Regions from separate parts of the Bradyrhizobium sp. 31Argb genome, predicted to be linked through region 2. Evidence: riboswitches for the same ligand, from Rfam matches in the RefSeq annotation. Region 2 holds a riboswitch; each other region holds the start of a gene.
What was found. A riboswitch is a leader RNA that binds a small molecule or an ion and turns the genes downstream of it on or off. The one in region 2 is predicted to bind S-adenosylmethionine.
Positions count from the first base shown of each region.

Region 1 (3,271 bases), on a different contig from region 2:
ACGGGGAGAGAGCTCAGCGTCCCTTGCCGCCCCTGCTCAGCAGGAACACACCCTGCTCGCCGAACATGTTCCAGACCCACCAGGGCAGGTTCAGCGGCACCGGGCGGCCGTAGAGGTCGAGCGCGACTGCGCGCTCCATCTTGACGTGGATCTCGTCGCAGAGCTGGACGAAATCCTTGATGGTGCAGAAATGAATGTTGGGGGTGTCGTACCAGGTGGCGGGGAGGTTTTCGGTGCGCGGCATGTGCCCGCCGACCAGCAGCTGCAACCGCATCTTCCAGAAACCGAAATTCGGGAACGAGACGATGGCGCGGTGACCGATGCGCAGGAGATTTTCCAGTACCGCCTTCGGCTGCCGCGTCGCCTGCAGGGTCTGCGACAGGATCACGTAGTCGAACGCATCGTCGGCATAGTTGACGAGGTCGGTGTCGGCATCGCCCTGCACCACCGCGAGCCCCTTGGCGACGCAGTGGTTGACGCCTTCGCGCGACAGCTCGATGCCGCGGCCGTCGATGCCGCGGCTCTCCAGGAGCTGCAACAGATCGCCGTCGCCGCAGCCGACGTCGAGCACGCGCGAGCCGGGCTCCACCATTTCGGCGACCAGAACATGGTCCGGACGAAGGCTCGTACTCGCCTGCGGCGCCACGCCGGGCAGCGGTAGGGTTTGTTCCTGAAGCGCCATCACGCGACCCCCGCATCGCCGAGGCCGCGCGCCTTGCCGGCCGACTGCAGGAAAGCGCGGGAGATGTCGAAGAATTCGGGCACGTCGAGCAGGAAGGCGTCGTGGCCCTTGTCGGTCTCGATCTCCGCGAACGAGACCCGCGCGCTGGAGGCATTCAGCGCATGCACCAGCGCCCGCGCTTCCGAGGTCGGGAACAGCCAGTCGCTCGTGAACGACACCACACAGAACCGGGTCTTGATGCCGCGGAACGCCTTCGCCAGCACACCATTATGGTCGGCGGCGATGTCGAAATAGTCCATCGCCCGCGTCAGATAGAGGTAGCTGTTGGCATCGAAGCGCTCGACAAAGGACGAGCCTTGGTAGCGCAGATAGCTCTCGACCTGGAAGTCGGCATCGAAGGAGAATGTCGGCAGTTCGCGATCCTGCATCCGCCGCCCGAACTTGCGATGCAGCGCCGCGTCCGAGAGATAGGTGATATGCGCAGCCATGCGCGCAACCGCGAGCCCGCGATGCGGATGCGTGCCCTGATCGACATAGCGTCCGCCGCGCCAGTCCGGATCGGCCATCACGGCCTGCCGGCCGAGCTCATGAAAGGCGATGTTCTGCGCCGAGTGCCGCGTCGAGCAGGCGATCGCGAGCGTCGAGAACACGCGCTCCGGATAGGCCGCGGCCCATTGCACCGCCTGCATGCCGCCCATGGAGCCGCCGACCACCGAGAACAGCGTCTCGATGCCGAGCCGGTCGATCAGCATCGCTTGCGCGCGCACCATGTCGGGAATGGTGATGATCGGAAAATCCAGGCCCCACACCTTGCCGGTCGCGGGGCTGAGCGAGGCAGGGCCGGTCGAGCCCATGCAGCCGCCAAGCACGTTGGAGCAGATGATGAAGTACTTGGAGGGGTCGAGCGGACGGCCAGGGCCGACCATGGTCTCCCACCAGCCGGGCTTGCCCGTCACCGGATGCAAATTGTTGACATGCTGGTCGCCGGTCAGCGCGTGGCAGACCAGAATGGCGTTGGAGCGCTCGGCATTGAGTTCGCCATAGGTCTGGTAGGCGATCTGGAACGGCGCGAGGTCGATGCCGCAGTCGAGCTTCAACGGCTGATCCATGCCGAACTTTGCTACCGGCGAGGACGGATGATCGGCCTCATGGGCGCGGTCCTCACCCTGGATCGACGGACTCTTGATCGACTGCACCTTGGTCATTGCGGCCCCTTCCTCCGACGCGGAGGTCCCGGACAGAAATCAGGCCATAAAAAAACCCGGCCTGAACAAAGGTTCGGCCGGGATCGATCTGTCCCCGGCCTGTTTAGCAAGTTCTTTAACGTGGCTGCAAGCCGGCCGGCTCAAATGACCACGGAACGCTGGAAAAGTAGTCCCTTACCCGCCCTGCGTCAAGGCAACCGGGGCCGTTAACCTAACCGTGACCTTGAGGCTGAGCTTGCGCCGTCTGGCCCCATGGGACAGAACGGGGGCTCGCACTTCTCCCTCTCCCCGCTCTTGCGGGGCCGGGACGAGCGGAGCTCGCCCTGAGAGGGTTGGGGTGAGGGGCTTTCTCCGCTAACAAGGTAACAGACGGACTCGCGGAGAGTCCCCCTCACCCGAAATTCAAGCTCGCTTGAATTTCGACCTCTCCCCGCACGCGGGGGAGAGGTGAAGAGTTGGCTCCCTGATTGAAGAGAATTGACGGGCCCTAGCATGTCAAAAACGCCTCCGGCGCCGCCCTCGCTGGCCGAGTTGCGCAAAGAGATCGACGCGATCGATGAGCAGGTTCACCGCCTCTTGATGGCGCGTGGCGACATCATCGACCGCCTGATCAGGGTGAAGCAGACCCAGGAAGTCGGCTCCGCGTTCCGGCCGGCGCGCGAAGCCGCCATGATGCGCAGCCTGGTCGAGCGCCATCGGGGCATCCTGCCGCTTGACACCATCGAGAGCATCTGGCGCGTCATCATCTCGACGTTCACTTACGTCCAGGCACCGTTCTCGGTGCATGCCGATGTCTCGGTCGGCGAATCCATGATGCGGGATTCGGCGCGCTTCCATTTCGGCTTCGTGGTGCCCTACGTCTCGCATTTCAGCGCGCAGGCGGCGGTCGAAGCAGTGGCGAAATCGAAGGGCGACCTGGCGCTGGTGTCGGCCATTTCCAGCCGCACGCCATGGTGGATCGACCTCGAGGCCGAGGGCGCCCCGAAGATCATCGCGCGGCTGCCGTTCCTCGAGCGTGCCGATCATCCCGCAGCGCTGCCCGTGTTCGTGATCTCGCGCGTCGCCGACGATGCGATGGTGACCGAAGTCGAGATGTGGAGCGTGCGCGTCTCCGGCTGGAACGCCGAGATCGCCCGCGCGGTGGCGCCGCTCGCTGAAATCGTCGCGGTGCCGGACACCGCCTTCGACGGCGCAGCGCTTTTGGTATCGGTCGCCGGCCGCGGCTTCGAGGAGATCAAAATGGCCCTGATCCGCGCCGGGGCCTCGGTGCGCTCATCGGCCCTCGTCGGCAGCCACGCAACGCGCTATACGGTGCCCCCCGCCCCTAGAATCCGGAGCTAGAGAGTTAGAGATGTCCCGCCCCGTGCCGAATCCCGGCATCCTC
Region 1 is NZ_JBEGDB010000144.1:4,656-7,926, reverse strand. Features, by position in the region: gene metW (methionine biosynthesis protein MetW) at 14-682, opposite strand; gene AAFX91_RS24895 (homoserine O-acetyltransferase) at 682-1,887, opposite strand; SAM riboswitch at 1,970-2,049, opposite strand; gene AAFX91_RS24890 (chorismate mutase) at 2,380-3,228, shown strand; gene hisC (histidinol-phosphate transaminase) at 3,239-3,271, shown strand, end outside.
Region 1: it holds a riboswitch for S-adenosylmethionine, as region 2 does, so the genes downstream of both, AAFX91_RS24895 (homoserine O-acetyltransferase) here and AAFX91_RS09280 (hypothetical protein) in region 2, are expected to answer to the same signal.

Region 2 (3,271 bases):
AGAAACCCTCCCGCGTGTTCTGCAGCAGATACTCGAAGAATGCGCGACCGCTAGTTCCTTCCAGTTGCACCTCGCCTTTCTCCAGCCCGGAGAGAACCTTGTCCTTCTCATCGTCGGGAATCTGGGCGAAGGGCTTTCCTGCGTAGGTGGCGCGACAATATTTGTCCAATGCGGCCAGCGCCTGGCGATACCGCGCTGCCGGGGTCAACGGCGACTGATCTCCCTGCTCCGGCGTTCCGTCGGCGAACGGCCCGTGCATGTAGAGCCCCTGGGCGCTGCCATACGATCCCAAAAGTTGCCGGTCGATAAAGACCGCACAGCCGGCATCCTTGCCCCCCGGCGTCTGCGGGTCCGGCGGGATCAGCCGGTCGACGAGCGCTTCGACGGCCGCTCCTTCTTCCGGAGTGAAATACGCCCATGGCCCAGGCCGCACCGCTGTTGGTGGAGTGCCGGCACTTGGTCCCCACGGCAAACTGCCCTTGACGACCAGCGCGCGAGCGGAGGTCACCGAAAACACCAAAGCCATGGCGGTGGTTATGAGTAATTCGCGGCGGCGCACGCCGTGATTGGAGCGCGACGAGCCGGGTATTCCCTCCCCGGCACTATCAGCACCGGGGGCCGTCTTCCGGATACCGTTGGCGCTCAGCGAAATCTCTTTCGCGACCATAGTGCTCCCCTGGATCGTGAAGTCGGAATTCCAAGGTGGCGCATTAAAACACCAAGATAGCACAGTCTAAACGGTTCTCAAGTCGAGTGCGTCCAGTTCGGCAATTCAGGCCGCGGCAAGGCGGGGTTCGGCGTGGCTCTTTGGGGTACGATGCGCCGGGCTTGCCTGAAAGAGCTTGAGCGTGAACTGATCGCGTATTGCAATGCACACCCATGAAATCGAATCGTCTAAGCGGTAGAGTGTTGCTCAAGCAAGAGAGATTTACGACCGGGTTAAGCTGAAAGTACATCTGCATCAGCGTGACCGTTCAGGGCGATCGCTCCAACTTGATTATGCGCGCGCCACTTCCGATCAAGATCGATAGGTGAAACTCCAATTGTTCTTCATGCTACGTTGCGGTCCATTTTTTGCTTCCTCGTAAAAGCGTTTGACACGCCAACTTTACGAGAAGCCCTTGTGCTTGCTCGTATGCGAATTCGCGTTGAACGACGTCGCGCAAGATCAACATCATCAACTGAGACACCATCGCCCCGCTCCGATGCATCCGGCAGACTACGGCAACCGCGCACCACTATCCTCGACGTCCCGATTAAGCCACAACGCATCGAGGCAATCGGTCGCCGAAAGATTCGTTGTGTCAGTAGGGCAGCCAATGACCGTCTAAAATGGCAGGGCAAAGCCGCAAACACGTCCGGCACCCTAATCCGTCTTTGGCAAGCTTCCGAGAGCGGCCCGGCTCCGCAGTCGCCCGTCCGGTCCGCGGTCCCGATCCGCAGAGGAGCGGCTCTCTTATCCACCCGAAAACTGCGGGGGCTCAACAGCTCTGGAAGAAACTATCCGAACCCGCTATATTGATGGTGCATCAAGAAGAGGCTGACGCCCTCGCCAACCTGCCATCCCGGGCAAGGTGGTTTCTGCAAGGAGATGCGGCCAATTCGGCAACGTACGGGTCGCGCGGCCGTCAGCCTCCTCGCCTATGCAAGCAATGGAGGTATTTTTTTGAATGACGTATTCGCTGATCCCCTCGATGAGCATCAGAGCGCATTTGTCGATCCCTGGAGTCATCAGCCCCAGAATTGGGGAGATATTCCAGATCACGCGGTGTTCGCTGGGGCATGGCACCTAAACGTCGGAATCGACACTCTTCATGAAGCGCTTTTTCTTGCGCGTGACGACCAAGAGGACCGGCTGTGGTCGCTGACTACATCCGCTGACACGTGCACGCGAGAGAGTCTGACCGCACGCGAGCGCGGCGATCGCGCCTGGATCAAGCGGAAGATCAGTTGTGGCTGTGTGGCCGGAGCGGCTCGCGCCAGAAGCCCGCGCGATGCGGCGACCATCCTAATGAGCAGACTACTCCGCTCTCGCCTTCATTTTTCAGGCTCGGAGCCGCCCTACATGTCTGGCCTGCTCACAAGCCAAGAGATGGCCGCCATTGTAGATGTCTTTGAGCAGGAGTTAAGACGGAATACGGTGGCGGCGGAAGCGGATCAGCGTAAAGATGAAGCCGGCATCATCATACCTCCGGACTAAGGCGGCCTCGGCGGCAAACTGGTAGGCTGTGTTCAAGGAGCTCGATGCCGGTTACGGCACGCCTCGGATGACCTATCCCAGCGCTGCTGGTGTTCGATACGTAGCCCCACGCTGCCGCCCAGAAAGAACTGATGGAGGCTGTCCTTCTCGCCCCGGCTGAGCGAGGCTCCCTCCGTGCCAAACTCGGGGAAGACTCTGGCGAGGAGGGATATGACGTCAGAGCGCTCGTCGAGCGCGGTTCAAAGCCCCAACTCCGAAAGCCCAGGGTGATCGTCCGGACGCCGTCCCAGAGGCCAGTGAAACTTCCGGTCGGCTTCCTTGATGGGAAGGTCATTGATGCAGGCAAACCGGCGTTGCATCAACCCTGCGGCATCATATTCCCAGTTTTCGTTACCATACGAACGGAACCAATTGCCGCTGTCATCATGCCACTCATAGGCGTAGCGGACGGCGATCCGATTATCGGCGAAGGCCCAGAGCTCCTTGATCAGCCGATAGTCGAGCTCCTTTGCCCACTTTCGGGTGAGGAACGCCACGATCTCGGTCCGTCCGTTGGCAAATTCAGAGCGATTCCGCCAACGGCTGTCCGGCGTATAGGCCAGCGACACCTTCTCGGGATCGCGGCTGTTCCATCCGTCTTCTGCCAGGCGAACCTTTTGTGTTGCGCTCTCGAGCGTGAATGGTGGTGCAATGATGGTCATTTCAGTTTCTCCTATACTGACAGGTGCGAGTTGCAAGTATGAACATTCAAGGCTCGGCCATATCCAATTTTACCATCCGGTCGGCCGAGAATCGTGCGCAACGCACTGATGAGCGCCGCATTTTCCTGCGGAGTGCCGATCGTGACTCGCAGCTTGTCGCGCAGCCGATCGGTATCGAACCAGCGGACATAGATGTTCCCCTCCATAAGCTTCGTGACGACTTGGCGTGCGCTGCAGCTGCCATCAAACGATGCGAGCGAAACGAGAACGAAGTTGGCTTGAGATGGGCCGACAGCGAGGTTCAAGTCTTGCAGATTGCGCGAAAGTGTCTCTCGTTCCTTCCGAACTGCCTCCCAAGTGCCGCTCGCAT
Region 2 is NZ_JBEGDB010000033.1:22,952-26,222, forward strand. Features, by position in the region: gene AAFX91_RS09275 (gluconate 2-dehydrogenase subunit 3 family protein) at 1-667, opposite strand, end outside; SAM-I-IV-variant riboswitch at 1,522-1,623, shown strand; gene AAFX91_RS09280 (hypothetical protein) at 1,667-2,200, shown strand; gene AAFX91_RS09285 (DUF1348 family protein) at 2,440-2,901, opposite strand; gene hisC (histidinol-phosphate transaminase) at 2,913-3,271, opposite strand, start outside.

Region 3 (3,271 bases), on a different contig from region 2:
CAGTTGCTCGGCGACGACATCATCAAGTCGGTCGGCCAGATCAAGCTCGGCGTCAACGTGCCGGCGGATGTGCGGACGTACAGGCCGATGTAAGCTGAAAGCGAATGGCGAGTGGCGAATAGCGAATGGGGCTTGACCCTACTCGCTACTCCCTATTCGCCATTCGCCTTGGATCACACCGTCTCCAGCGCCTCGACAAAATCCTCGATCAGATCGTCGGCGTGCTCGAGGCCCGCGGAGAAGCGGATGAAGCCTTCGCTGATGCCTAGCTCGGCGCGCGCGTCCGGCCCCAGGCGCTGATGCGTCGTGGTGGCGGGATGGGTGACGAGGCTCTTGGCATCGCCGAGATTGTTGGAGATGCGCGAGATCTTGAGCCCGTTGAGGCAGCGGAATGCGCCGGCCTTGCCGCCCTTCACCTCGAACCCGATCAACGTCGATCCCGACCGCATCTGCTTCTTCACGGTGGCCGCCTGCGGATGATCGGCGCGGCCGGGATAGATCAGCCGCGTGATCTTCGGATGACTTGCCAGTACGTCCGCGATCTTCGCGGCCGTCTCGGTCTGCGCGCGGACACGCACCGCCAGTGTCTCCAGCCCCTTCAGCAGCACCCATGCATTGAACGGCGACATCGACGGTCCGGTCTGGCGCAGGAAGTTATGGATGTGCTCGGTGATGAAAGCCTCGGAGGAAAGGATGACGCCGCCCAGGCAGCGCCCCTGGCCGTCGATATGCTTGGTCGCGGAATAAACCACGACGTCGGCGCCGAGCGACAGCGGGCTCTGCCAGATCGGGGTGGCGAACACATTGTCGACGATCAATCGCGCGCCGCCCTGATGCGCGATTTCCGCGATGGCGCCGATGTCGAGCACGTCGAGCGTCGGATTGGTCGGGCTTTCGAGGAAACACGTCTTCGTGTTCGGCCGGATCGCCTTTTTCCATTGGTCGAGGTCTAGCCCGTCGACCAGCGTCGACTGGATGCCGTAGCGCGGCAAGAGATCCTCCACCACGTAGCGGCACGAGCCGAACATCGCCTTGGAGGCCACCACGTGATCGCCGGCCTTCAGCGGCGCGAGGATCGCGGTCGTCACCGCCGCCATGCCGGTCGCGGTCGCGCGCGCAGCTTCCGCGCCTTCGAGCTCGATCATGCGGCGCTCGAACATGGACACGTCGGGGTTGGAGAACCGCGAATAGAGGAAGCCGGGATCCTCGCCCTTGAACCGCGCCTCGCATTCCTCGGCGGTCGCGTAGACGAACCCTTGGGTCAGGAATATTGCTTCGGACGTCTCGCCGAATTGTGAGCGTAGCGTGCCGGAATGAACCAGCCGGGTTTCGGGGCGGTAGCGGGCGGATGATTTGGACTCGGACATAGGACCTCCAACGTGACCATCCTTTCGAAAATGGTCACAAAAAAACCGGCCTAAAGGGCCGGGATCGCTGAGGTCCCCGGCCTGTTTAGCGACTTATTTAACGTGGCTGCAAGCCGGCCGGCTCAAATCACCACGGGATAAGTCATGCTGATATTCGTTCCCGCTCTTTCCGTCAAGGCGGGCATCGGCTAACCGGTAAAATCCATTTGTTGGGCCTTTTGTGGCTCTAAGCCGTCTTGAGGGACCGCGTCCGTGTCGTTCGTGCTGCAAGACGATGCCAATGGGATCCTGCCTGACCGCATGATCGCGGCGATGGCGGATGCAGGCCTGATCCTGCCGGTCTATCCCTTTGTCGAGAGCCAGATCCAGCCCGCGAGCCTCGATCTTCGCCTCGGCGACATCGCCTATCGCGTGCGCGCGAGCTTTCTCCCCGGTCCCGGCGCCACCGTTGCCGAGCGCATCGATGAGTTGAAGCTGCACGAGATCGATCTCGCCGACGACGCGGTGCTGGAGACCAATTGCGTCTACATCGTGCCGCTGCTGGAGAGCCTCGCGCTGCCGCCGGAGATCATCGCAGCCGCGAATCCGAAGAGCTCGACCGGACGGCTCGACGTCTTCACCCGCGTGATCGCCGACGGCACGCGCCGTTTCGACATGATCGGTGCCGGCTATCACGGCCCGCTCTATGCCGAGATCAGCCCCAAGACGTTTCCGATCCTGGTGCGCGAGGGCTCGCGGCTGTCGCAGGTGCGCTTCCGCACCGGCGATGCCATCCTCAGCGCCGCCGAGCTCGACGCGCTGCATGACGCCGAACGCCTGGTCGATATCGACGATGCCGATCTTACAAATGGCGTCGCGGTTTCGGTTGATCTCTCGGGCGAGAATTCCGGCGGCTTCGTCGGCTATCGCGCCAAGCGCCATACCGGCGTGGTCGACGTCGATCGTCGCGGCGGCTATCCGGTCGATGATTTCTGGGAGCCGATCCGCGCGCGCCCCGACGGCAGCCTGATCCTCGATCCCGGCGAGTTCTATATCCTCGCCTCGAAGGAAGCCGTGCAGGTGCCGCCGGACTACGCCGCCGAGATGGTGCCGTTCGATCCTTTGGTCGGCGAATTCCGCGTGCATTATGCCGGCTTCTTCGATCCCGGCTTCGGCTATGCCGGCGCCGGCGGGCAGGGCGCGCGCGCCGTGCTGGAAGTGCGCTCGCGCGAGGTGCCGTTCATCCTCGAGCATGGCCAGATCGTCGGCCGCCTCGTCTATGAGAAGATGCTCGCCCGGCCCGATGCGATGTACGGCCAGCGCATCGGCTCGAACTACCAGGCCCAGGGCCTGAAGCTCTCCAAGCATTTCAGGGTGTGATCAAGCGCACTCACCTGGAGCGCGCTGCGAGGATCATGACAAAGGCCGGGGCGCTACGCCCCGGCCAGCATGGTGCACGAAGTCCAGCCGTTCACGCGTTGGCGCCGCCGTCGATGGTGAACTCCGCGCCATTGATCGAGCGCGCCTCCGGGCCGGCCACGAATGCGACCAGCGCTGCGACGTCGTCGGCCTTGCCGTAGCGGGGGATCGCCATCCGCGCCAGCTGGAAGGCCGCCTGCTCGCCTTCAGCGGGATTCATGTCGGTGTCGGTCGAGCCCGGATGCACGATGTTGACGGTGATGCCGCGGCTGCCGAGATCGCGCGCCAGGCCCTTTGTCCAGGCGATCAGCGCCGATTTGCTCATCGAGTACAGGCTCAGGCCGGGACCGGGCACCTGGGTCGCGAGATTGCTGCCGATCGAGATGATGCGGCCGCCTTCGCCCATATGCGCTGCCGCGGCCTGCGATCCGACCACCACCGCCCGGACGTTGACCGCAAGCGTCGCATCGATGTCTTCAAGGCTCAGTTGGTCGATCGGTCCGGTC
Region 3 is NZ_JBEGDB010000342.1:3,492-6,762, reverse strand. Features, by position in the region: gene AAFX91_RS36760 (SGNH/GDSL hydrolase family protein) at 1-93, shown strand, start outside; gene AAFX91_RS36755 (O-succinylhomoserine sulfhydrylase) at 174-1,367, opposite strand; SAM riboswitch at 1,432-1,511, opposite strand; gene AAFX91_RS36750 (2'-deoxycytidine 5'-triphosphate deaminase) at 1,620-2,726, shown strand; gene AAFX91_RS36745 (SDR family NAD(P)-dependent oxidoreductase) at 2,818-3,271, opposite strand, start outside.
Region 3: it holds a riboswitch for S-adenosylmethionine, as region 2 does, so the genes downstream of both, AAFX91_RS36755 (O-succinylhomoserine sulfhydrylase) here and AAFX91_RS09280 (hypothetical protein) in region 2, are expected to answer to the same signal.